Regions from separate parts of the Anaerobacillus sp. ABD4_527 genome, predicted to be linked through region 1. Evidence: riboswitches for the same ligand, from Rfam matches in the RefSeq annotation. Region 1 holds a riboswitch; the other holds the start of a gene.
What was found. A riboswitch is a leader RNA that binds a small molecule or an ion and turns the genes downstream of it on or off. The one in region 1 is predicted to bind thiamine pyrophosphate.
Positions count from the first base shown of each region.

Region 1 (5,658 bases):
AACATCCTCTGGTCCATGGTGGGCAACTTCTCCAATCTCCTCTAAGTCTTTCGTCAGACGTGAAATACTATGCCCTGTTTTATTCCCATCATAATAAGAAAACGAAAGCTTCTGCATGTGTGTGAATAGCTTCTGCCTCATATCTGTCTCAATGTTGATTCCAAGCATATGCCCCCAATACGTGACGACATAATGCAGTCCTGTATTCAACAGGTACACGAGAAGCAATCCTAGACAAGCGAACATGATGAGCGACCAATTTTGTTCAGGCAATAGCCGATCGATTACCTGATTGACTGCGAGTGGGAAGGCCAGCTCCAATATACCGACAAACACGGCACAAGAGAAATCTAAGATAAACAGCCACTTGTATGGACGGTAATAAGAAAAGAAACGTTTGAGCATGGAACCATCCCTTTGTTAGCAAATTTTCGAATACTATGTAAGTGGTTTAATTGAAAACCATTATCAACTAACTATGCTAATCGATTTAGACGTAGTAGTCAATCTTTTATTCTATGATGAGAAGCTAGTTTTGAATACGTTTAGTATTTTACTTGAATGAACTTTTGAACATATATTTCACTGACCTCATAGTGAGGGAGTCTACCTTCAGTAAGGTACACTCCCTCTCTGCATGTTAGGTAAACCGCTTTTCGACTTCTTCTCTGTCGTAGTTTAAAATCCAGTCGTTATAGCGATTATACATGCTTCTTATTGATTCAGGAGAGGTAGCAAGCAAATCACATCCTCTATCGTCATAAACGTGATAGATCGTTTTCCTATTGATATTGATGAAGTATACCCTATGATGAATCAGTGGTTTTATACCCATATCGTGATTACAAATCGCCTTTAACATAGATCTATACTTAAGATCGGACGTCTTGCATTGCAACGTGAACCTATGCGTTTTACATCCCTCCTCTTCCTCTTCTTCTAGGAGTAGAGAAGGAATTGTTTTCTGGTTTACTTTATACAGTAGCGATTTCTCTTTCACATATGGCGAAAAAACCTTCAATTTATGTTTGTGAGCTTTTCCTTCTGTATCGTGATAGACATCGACTACTACAAAGATGTCTTCCGTTTTTGAATGTAATGATTCAAATAATGTGATTGCCCGATGGTATACCCCTTGCATATAAGCACTGTCTTTCCCAAGATGATACCCCACTCCTAATTCGAACCGTAGTCCAACGTTCCAGTTATATAATAACGGAGGCTGTAGCTCTAAGTTCGGAAAAGTCTCGTTTAGATAGTCATTTACAAGCAAATTTGCACCTCGTTTTTTCCTATGTCTCTTCAATTGTTACGTTAAATGAAGTGTACACGTTAATAATATAAGATTTCTACCTTATGACACTTCACGCATTTTTCATAGTTTTGATCTCCTTCAAAGTGATGATCACAGTTTTCTTGAAACGCTTTTAACTGATTCTCGAGCAGTGAAAGGTGATGTTTCGTAACGTTAATTTCTTCTTCAAGTTGTTGAACGTTCATCATGTCGCCCCCTTCATGTTATCGGTAAATCGACGATCCATTTTCTTTAAACTCTGCAGCTTTTCTCTTCATCCCATTTTCAATATCCTCTTTCGTGAACGTTTCATTTTCTTTTACGAAATGTCGGATATCTTGAGAAATCCTCATACTGCAGAACTTTGGTCCACACATGGAACAAAAGTGTGCTGTTTTTGCTCCCTCAGCAGGTAAGGTTTCATCATGATACTCCACTGCACGTTCTGGATCTAAAGACAAGTTGAATTGATCTCTCCACCTAAATTCAAACCGTGCTTTCGAAAGGGCATCATCTCGGAGTTGTGCCCCTGGATGCCCTTTCGCTAAATCAGCTGCATGTGCCGCAATCTTATACGTGATCACCCCTTCTCGAACATCTTCTTTGTTTGGTAATCCTAGATGTTCTTTTGGCGTAACATAGCAAAGCATCGCCGTACCGTACCAACCGATCATCGCTGCCCCAATTGCAGACGTAATGTGATCATACCCAGGAGCGATATCTGTTGTAAGTGGTCCCAATGTATAAAATGGCGCTTCATCACATAGCTCGACTTGTTTGTCCATGTTTTCTTTAATCAGATGCATAGGCACATGTCCTGGTCCCTCAACCATAACTTGAACATCATATTTCCACGCCAATTTTGTTAGTTCTCCAAGGGTTTCTAATTCAGCAAACTGTGCGTCATCATTGGCGTCAGCAATGGATCCAGGACGCAAGCCATCTCCTAGGGATAAAGAAATATCATAGGTTTTTAAGATCTCACAAATCTCTTCAAAGTGCGTATACAAAAAGCTTTCTCGATGATGATACAAGCACCACTGCGCCATGATCGAGCCGCCACGAGATACGATTCCCGTTAACCGTTTAGCCGTAAGCGGCACATATTGTAATCGAACACCGGCATGAATCGTGAAGTAATCAACACCCTGCTCTGCTTGCTCGATTAATGTATCTTTGTAAACCTCCCAAGTTAGATCCTCAACAACATTGACCTTTTCGAGCGCTTGATAAATTGGGACGGTCCCCACTGGCACAGGTGAATTACGTATAATCCATTCTCGAGTCGTATGAATGTTTTTCCCCGTTGATAAATCCATAATCGTATCTGCGCCCCAGCGTGTTGCCCAAGTCATTTTTTCCACTTCCTGTTCAATCGATGAGGAAACGGCAGAATTTCCAATGTTCGCGTTAATCTTCACATGAAAATTGCGACCGATGATCATCGGCTCAATCTCTGGATGATTGATGTTCGCAGGAATGATCGCACGGCCTTTAGCCACTTCAGCTCGAACAAATTCTGGATTCATCTTTTCTCTAAGTGCGATGAATTCCATCTCGGGAGTGATCACTCCCTTTCTAGCGTAATGAAGTTGCGAAACGTTCTTTCCCTTCTTCGCTCGCAGTGGTTTTCGATTTAACCGTGAAAAATGACTCATTCTCGGATCATTTTCATCTTTGTATCCATTATCTTCTGGCTTCATTTTGCGCCTTTCATACTCTTCAACGTCTCCACGTTCTTGAATCCAGGTTTTACGAAGTGCTGGGAGCCCTTTTTCTAGATCAACAGTATATTGTTGGTCTGTATACGGACCACTAGGGTCGTATACACGAACCGGAGGATTCTCCTCTTCACCAAATGTCCCTGTTGTCGGACTCAACGCGATTTCACGCATCGGCACCTTGATATCCTCTCTCGATCCTGAGATATACACTTTTCGACTACCTGAAAAACTAGACATAATGGAAATGCTCTCATTGCTTGGTGTAGATGATGTTGACATCATAAACTCTCCCTTTTTTTGAAATAAAGGACGAGATGAATCAAACCATGTGCAGAAGCCTATCAAAACATAAAAAAGCCGGGTCCATTGTCATTCATCGGACCCGGCTCATATGTAAACAGACGTTGCGTTACAGTGATGATCGTTCTAACTTCCCTACGCTGGCATGATCCAGATCAGGTCCAAAGAGTCAAGAAACTTCAAAGCGTTTCCTTCTCAGCCCAGCTCATTGGGCTCCCCTAGTTAACTCTATTGTATTTGATTCTAGTATATAGGAGTCTTCTAAAAATACAATAGCTACCGTTATAGAACGATTCTATTTACCTATGCCTAACGATTACCTCTTCTATCAAATTTCCTAAGATGTTCATGCTATGATTGTGAGGAAAATACGTTTATAAAAATGGAGGCGACTACAATGAATTACGAAAAACTACACTGGAACGAAGATCGTTATTATGTTGGCCTAAGCTATCCAGGTTCCCTTTCCCTTAACTCCTTAGAAGAAGTGGATCTACCGTCTTTCTGGACAACGTTCTCGGAGCAATTCATGAACCGTCACGTGAGTCACCTTGTCCCAAAGGAAGAAGCGATTGGCTATATGAAAGAAATCGAGCACGGAAGTTATGCATACACAGCAGCGTGTGAAGTCACAGCATTCGGTGAAACGAGTGGTTTTGAGAGAATCATCATCCCAAAAGGAACGTATTTATCATTTGAAATCAGCTTTCGTAATAAAGACCGTGACATTAAATCAGTCTATGATTACATACAAAAAGAAAGACCGTCGGGTATCGATCTTTCTTACTGCTTCGAATATTATCCAGAATCCTTTAACCATGAAGATGAAGAAACATCGCTTTATTTCATCGTTCCTCGTATTGAGAGATAGCTAGAGCTAGAAGATGTACGTGGCAAACCAGAACTTTTCCCTTTCACCTGCTTTAACGTCGCTACGATCAGAAAGCTGACGATCACTAAGAGAAGCCACGAGCTTACCTTTCCAAGGTGAACAAGACTCCAGGCATCTCTCTGGTTCGGGTATTCCCAGGCGCTAAAGAAAGTCGCGATGTTCTCTGCGATCCATATGAAAAATCCGATAAGCACAAATGAAAGCGCAATCGGCATACGGTATTGCTTTCCTCCAACCTCATACGTGACCCATGATTGAAAGAAGACGAAGATGACGAGCGCAGATAACCACCAGCGAACATCGATCCAATAATGATGAGTGAAGAAGTTTAGGTAGATTGCAGCCGCAAGTGGAACGACGAGCCACAAAGATGGCCATTTGACCAATTTTACGTTCAGCCTTCTCCACGCCTGACAGAGATAGCTCGCAACGCTCGCATACATAAATCCGCTGTACAACGGTACGCCAAAAACCTTTGAGTAACCCTCTGCCGGATATGACCAAGAACCCATGTGCACTTTAAAAAGCTCTAGTGCGAGACCGATGAGGTGAAACATCGTGATCACCTTCAATTCATCTCGCGTCTCAAGACCAGAACGAATCATCCACCACTGCATGACTAAACAGATTAAGAGTAGCCAGTCATATCTCGGCAATAGGGGGAGCGGAACGAACTTCGTAAGAGCTAAGGAAGCAAAGATAACGACCGGGAACAAGCAGGATAGCGCTTGCTCCCACCCGAACCTGACGAGCTGCTTAAGTGGCCCCATCACTTACCGCTCTCGTTTTTATATTCCAAAATATCGCCAGGCTGGCATTCCAATGCCTCACATATCGCTTCCAACGTTGAAAATCGAACCGCCTTCGCTTTTCCATTCTTCAAGATCGAAAGGTTCGCCATCGTGATACCCACCCTTTCCGAAAGTTCCGTCACACTCATTTTTCTTTTCGCTAACATCACGTCGATATTAATAATAATCGCCATGTTCTTCACCTCAAACCGTTAGATCATTTTCAGATTTGATTTCGATCGCACTCTTCAATAACTTCTGAAGAACAGCCGCAAATACTGCGATCACAAGAGAAGCAAAGATGATGACTAATCCGATCGCAATAACTCCTGGTGCATCATCCCTCTCACCTACTATATAAAAGAACGGCATAACGAGCATATACAACACACTGATGGTTGCTGCAGAAAACTTGATCGTTCGTAGCGATTTCACAGAAGAATCAGAAAATGCTTCTTCTTTATCGATAAAGCTTAACAGTTTTAGAGCTTGATACAATGCAACATAGAACGGAATGGCAGCAGCATACATTCCAATTAAAATGGGATAAAGAAATGTTTGACCCTCAGCTGCTTCAGACGCAATCGCTGGTAACGCAAAGATACACAGTGCAAGTACCGCTACCCCAATGACGACTACAACGATTCTTAAAAAATT
Region 1 covers NZ_JBSWXZ010000002.1:252,654-258,311, reverse strand. The annotation lists gene ACXAHI_RS13520 (ABC transporter ATP-binding protein) at 1-405, opposite strand, end outside; gene ACXAHI_RS13515 (DUF3885 domain-containing protein) at 641-1,273, opposite strand; gene ACXAHI_RS13510 (serine protease) at 1,333-1,500, opposite strand; gene thiC (phosphomethylpyrimidine synthase ThiC) at 1,519-3,297, opposite strand; TPP riboswitch at 3,434-3,548, opposite strand; gene ACXAHI_RS13500 (GyrI-like domain-containing protein) at 3,716-4,189, shown strand; gene ACXAHI_RS13495 (DUF817 domain-containing protein) at 4,159-4,980, opposite strand; gene ACXAHI_RS13490 (helix-turn-helix domain-containing protein) at 4,980-5,204, opposite strand; gene ACXAHI_RS13485 (DUF2975 domain-containing protein) at 5,206-5,658, opposite strand, start outside.

Region 2 (5,658 bases), on a different contig from region 1:
GGATTAAAACGTATTTTGTATATGAATTTGCTTTTAACATTGAAACAGAGAATAAAATGGAAGGGATTATCCTCTTTCTGAATCCATTAAGCTCTATTCTATTGTTCCTAGGTTTTGCTTTATTTGCATCTCCTAAGTATAGAAACAGAGTTCTACTAATAATCGATTTCATTGGTTCTTTCATATTATTCGCTAACGTCGTTTATTATCGTGAGTTTACAGACTTTATCACGATCCCATTGTTATTCCAAACAAATAACATGGGTGAACTTGGAAACAGTATTACGGAGCTTGTAAGTGGATATGACTTCTTCCTGTTCCTTGATATCATCGTGTTAGCTGTTTACCTCATGGTACGTAAGACGAAAACTTTTGAAGTTAAGAAGAAAGAAATCGCAATTGTTTTCGCAAGTGCAATTGCGCTTTTCGCAGTCAATGTAGGTCTTGCAGAGACAGAACGTCCACAGTTGTTAACACGTACATTTGACCGTGAAATGCTTATCAAATATATCGGAACATATAACTACCATGTTTACGATGCTGTTCTCCAGTCTAAAGCAAAAGCGCAGCGTGCATTTGCAGATGGCAGTGAGATTGTGGATATTGAAAACTATGTCAAAGCAAACCACGTCGAACCAAACCCAGAAATGTTTGGAAAAGCAGAAGGTAAAAATGTTATCCTCGTTTCACTTGAATCTACACAAACCTTCGTTGTAAACGAAGAAGTAGATGGTAAGGAAATCACACCTTTCCTTAATGATCTAATTGAAGATAGCTATTATTTCCCTAACTTTTATCACCAAACAGCACAGGGGAAAACATCTGATTCAGAATTTATCGTTGAAAACTCATTGTACGGACTTCCAAGTGGAGCGGTTTTCTTCACACATTCTGGAAATGAATACAATGCTAGCCCTGAGGTTTTAAGTGAAGAAGGTTACTACAGTTCAGTTTTCCACGCAAACAACAAGAGTTTCTGGAACCGTGATGTTATGTATGATGCTCTTAAATATGACAAGTTCTACGACATCAATGATTTTTCTGTAACTCCTGAAAACTCGATCGGGTGGGGACTGAAAGATGAGTACTTCTTTGATCAGTCGATTAAATATTTGAAGACAATGCCTGAACCTTACTATGCAAAGTACATTACGCTCACAAACCATTTTCCTTTTACACTTGAAAAAGAAGATGAGTACATCCCAGAGTGGACTTCTGATGATGGAACAGTGAATCGTTTCTTTACGACTGTAAGATATCAGGATGAAGCACTTAAGAAGTTTTTTGAGCGCATGAAAGAAGAAGGGCTATATGAAGATTCAATCTTCGTATTGTATGGAGACCACTATGGAATTTCTCAAAACCACAACAAGGCAATGGGAGAATTCCTTGGTAAAGAAATTACACCATTTGAGACCACTCAACTACAACGAGTACCTTTAGTTGTTCATATGCCTGGTCAAGAAGGCGAAGTGATGGAACAGGTTAGTGGTCAAATTGACTTAAAACCAACTATTATGCACCTTCTCGGAATTGAAACGAAAGATATGATTAAGTTCGGTAACGATTTATTCGCAGAAAAGCAAGATAACTTTACAATTCTTCGTGACGGAAGCTTTATCACTGAAAATCACCTTTATACCAATAACGTTTGTTATGACAAAGAAACTGGAGAGGAAACGGATAAAGCTGCCTGTGAACCATACATGGAGAAAGCTAAAACGGATCTTGCCTATTCCGATAAAATCGTCTACGGCGATCTGCTTCGTTTCTTTGGGGAAAACAACGAACAACCTGCTGGTGAAAGCGAAAAAACAGAACAGTAAGTAAAGAACCATGCCCACAGGGCATGGTTCTTTTGTTTTTGTTTATTAGCATACAACGATGAGCTCTCTACATAGCATAGTATGAAGGCTTCTAGGGTGGAGGGATTGCATATGAGAGTAAGAGTGAAGAGTGGAGATACGATGTGGAAGTATAGCAGAGTATTTCAAATACCAATGCAGCTTATTATCGATAGCAATGAAAGCGTTGATCCAAATCGGCTAGTCATCGGAGATATGATCAATATACCTGGTTACGTAACGAAAAGCTATACGATACGAAAGGGAGATACACTCTGGAGTATAGCTTTATGGTATGACGCGCCTTTGGATGGAATCTTACTCATTAATGATGCCAATCCTTTCGCGTTACAAGTTGGAGAGAAAGTAAACGTCCCCATTCGAATGGTTTGGCCTCTTGTGAATCCCGAGCAAAACTATACTTATGAAACGATGGTAAGAGATATTCAAAAGCTGTTAGCTGTTTATCCGTTTATAAAACGGTCAGTTATCGGGGAGTCTGTAATGGGGAAGCCTATTCCGGAATTACGAGTAGGCGTGGGTTCGAAGAAAGTCCATATGAACGGTTCATTTCATGCCAACGAATGGCTTACAACAGCTCTATTGATGAAGTTATTAAACGATTACTTAATGGCACTTACGAACACACAGGTGCTAAGTGGTGTTTACTTGCCACCTCTTTACGATTCTACATCCCTTTCAATTGTTCCCATGGTAAACCCTGATGGAGTAAACTTGGTCATTGATGGCTTGCCAGAAGAAGAGCCATATCGCACGTTAGCAAACGATCTAAATAACGGGAGTGACGATTTTAACCGTTGGAAAGCGAACATACGAGGTGTAGATTTAAACAATCAGTATCCTGCTAAATGGGAAATAGAGGCAGAACGGAAGCCGAAGAAACCATCACCGAGAAATTTTCCTGGTTATGAACCTCTAAGTGAGCCTGAAGCAATTGCAATTGCAGAACTCTCACAACGTAGGGAGTTTGACCGCGCACTAGCATTCCATTCTCAAGGAGAGGTCATTTTTTGGGGATATGAAGGTCTTGAACCTCCTGAATCTGAAGTTTTAGTTACTGAATATTCAAGGTTGAGTGGCTATCGCCCGATTCGCTATGTTGATAGTTTTGCAGGCTATAAAGACTGGTTTATTCAAGATTTTAGAAGCCCCGGCTTTACAGTAGAGATAGGAAAGGGAGAAAGCCCGCTTCCTATAAGTCAATTTGGTAAGATTTATAACGATACGATTGGGATATTTCTATCCTCTCTATATATGTAATTTACTTGTCATCATTCTGATTGTTTGCCATAATGAAAGAGAATTGAATAGTTGTTGACTAGGGGTGCCTACGTATTCGGGTAGGCTGAGAATAGGAAACCAATACTTTCTATACCCTTGAACCTGATCTGGTTTATACCAGCGTAGGGAAGTCGGTAGAGGTATTTGATATAATAACTGCCCTCATTCCATACGCGGAATGAGGGCTTTTTATATTTTTTGAGAAAGGAAGGATTCAAATGAAAGATTTTAACCTATATGTTATCACCGGTGAAGAATTTCATCCTGATCGAAGTTTATATGATGTGATGGAAGAGGCAATGTTAGGCGGAGCTGAAATTATCCAACTTCGTGATAAGCACAGTAGCAAGAAGGTGATTTTGGAAAAAGCAAGGATACTGCGTGATATGACGAGGAAGCACAATGTAACGTTTATCGTTAATGATCATATTGATGTTGCACTGGCAGTAGATGCAGATGGTGTTCATTTAGGACAGGATGATCTTCCGATAAGCGTAGCGAGAAAAATAATCGGTACGGATAAAATCATAGGAATCTCGACTCATAAGATAGAGGAAGCCCGCCTTGCAGAAAAAGAGGGGGCGGATTATATAGGAGCTGGACCTGTTTATAAAACGAATAGTAAAAGCGATGTGGTGGATCCAGTGACTACAGCTTACATTCATGCCGTTGCATCAGAAATTACAATACCGTTCGTTGCGATAGGTGGAATCAAGCTCCATAACGTGGAGGAAGTTTTAAGTGCTGGTGCGTCCCGGATATGTGTAATTAGTGAGGTTGTGGGTAGCTCTAACGTTCGAGGTACTAGTGAAGCATTCATCGAAAAGATTACACGTTCAAAGGAGGTTAATCATGAGACTTCACATTAATGGTGAAACGCATGACCTTGAAGTATCGACTATGACGGATGTGATTCATCACTTCCAGTTGCAAAAAAGCTTGGTTGCGACTGAATTAGACGGAACGATTATCGACCGAGAAGACTGGGACGAGACAGAGCTAAAAGATGGCATGAAAATTGAACTTGTTCAATTTGTTGGAGGTGGATGAAGATGAACGATGTACTAACAATCGCTGGAAAACAATTCGAATCTAGATTATTCCTAGGTACTGGGAGATACCCTAATCCCTTCGTACAAAACCAGGCGATCGAAGCTTCGGAGGCTGAGGTATTAACGTTTGCGATCAGGAGAATCAATTTGAACTCTCCTAACGAGGATGCAATTCTTCAGCACTTGGGTAACAAAACGTTTCAATACTTGCCTAACACTTCTGGTGCTACATCTGCTGAGGAAGCAGTTAGAATCGCTAAATTAGCTAGGTCTTCAGGGTTGAGCAACTGGATAAAGATCGAAGTGAGCAGAAATGACAAGACGCTATTGCCAGATCCAATTGAAACAGTAAAAGCGACAGAAATTTTAGCGAATGATGGATTCGTAGTCTTACCTTATACATCGGATGACCCAGCATTGTGCTACAGGTTACAGGAAGCTGGAGCAGCTGCAGTGATGCCTGGTGGTTCTCCCATCGGAACTGGGCTTGGAATCTTGAATCCATATAACATTGAACTTATTACAGAGGAGTTGACGGTTCCTGTCATCGTTGATGCGGGATTAGGTAGTGCAGCGGATGTAACAAAAGCGATGGAGCTTGGTGCTGATGGCGTGTTGTTAAACACGGCAATAGCCAAAGCAAGAAATCCAGTCAAGATGGCTGAAGCAGTAAAGCACGCGATTAAGGCAGGAAGGCTTTCTTATTTATCAGGTCGAATACCTAAGAAAAAGTATGCTACCGCTAGTAGTACGATCGACTATATTTCGAAGTAGGAGGGTGTTAAAGCATGGCTAGCGTTTCAATAGTTGGTGGAGGTGTCATCGGCCTGTCGATCGCGTATGAGTGCAGGAAACGTGGGTTTGAAGTTACCGTGATTGAAGCGGGAGTATGTGGTGGACAAGCTTCTGGTGCTGCTGCTGGGATGCTTGCTCCTTATTCCGAGATAACCGAAGACCCTGATGATTTTTTCCGATTATGCCAGAGAAGCCTTAATCTATACCCTGATTGGGTCGAGCATATCATGCAATCATCCAATGAATCATTTGAATTTAGCAACTGTGGAAGCCTTTATGCTATTTTTCATGAAGCCGATCTCCTTTCGCTAGAAGCAAAGAAACGGTGGCAAAGTGAATATGGTATTGAGTCCTATATCTTATCAGGAGATGAAGCTAGAGAAAAGGAGCCTTTACTCTCTGACGATGTATACGCTGCCCTTTGGTGCCCTGCTGAAAGTCATATCTATGCACCGGGATATGTAAAAGCCTTGATTCAAGCGTGCAGAAATGTTGGCGTTAGCATCATAGAACATGCTGGAGACGCAGAGTTAGTAGATGGTGAGCCCCACCTTGTTACCACAGATAAAGGCTTGATAAAAAGTGACTTTATTGTGCTTGCAACAGGAGCATGGTCACAGAAGTGGGAAATAGGACTAAATTGCTCATTACCTGTTTTTCCGATC
Region 2 covers NZ_JBSWXZ010000001.1:1,052,013-1,057,670, reverse strand. The annotation lists gene ACXAHI_RS05585 (LTA synthase family protein) at 1-1,826, shown strand, start outside; gene ACXAHI_RS05580 (M14 family zinc carboxypeptidase) at 1,938-3,125, shown strand; TPP riboswitch at 3,176-3,292, shown strand; gene thiE (thiamine phosphate synthase) at 3,365-4,015, shown strand; gene thiS (sulfur carrier protein ThiS) at 3,999-4,196, shown strand; gene ACXAHI_RS05565 (thiazole synthase) at 4,193-4,972, shown strand; gene thiO (glycine oxidase ThiO) at 4,987-5,658, shown strand, end outside.
Region 2: it holds a riboswitch for thiamine pyrophosphate, as region 1 does, so the genes downstream of both, thiE (thiamine phosphate synthase) here and thiC (phosphomethylpyrimidine synthase ThiC) in region 1, are expected to answer to the same signal.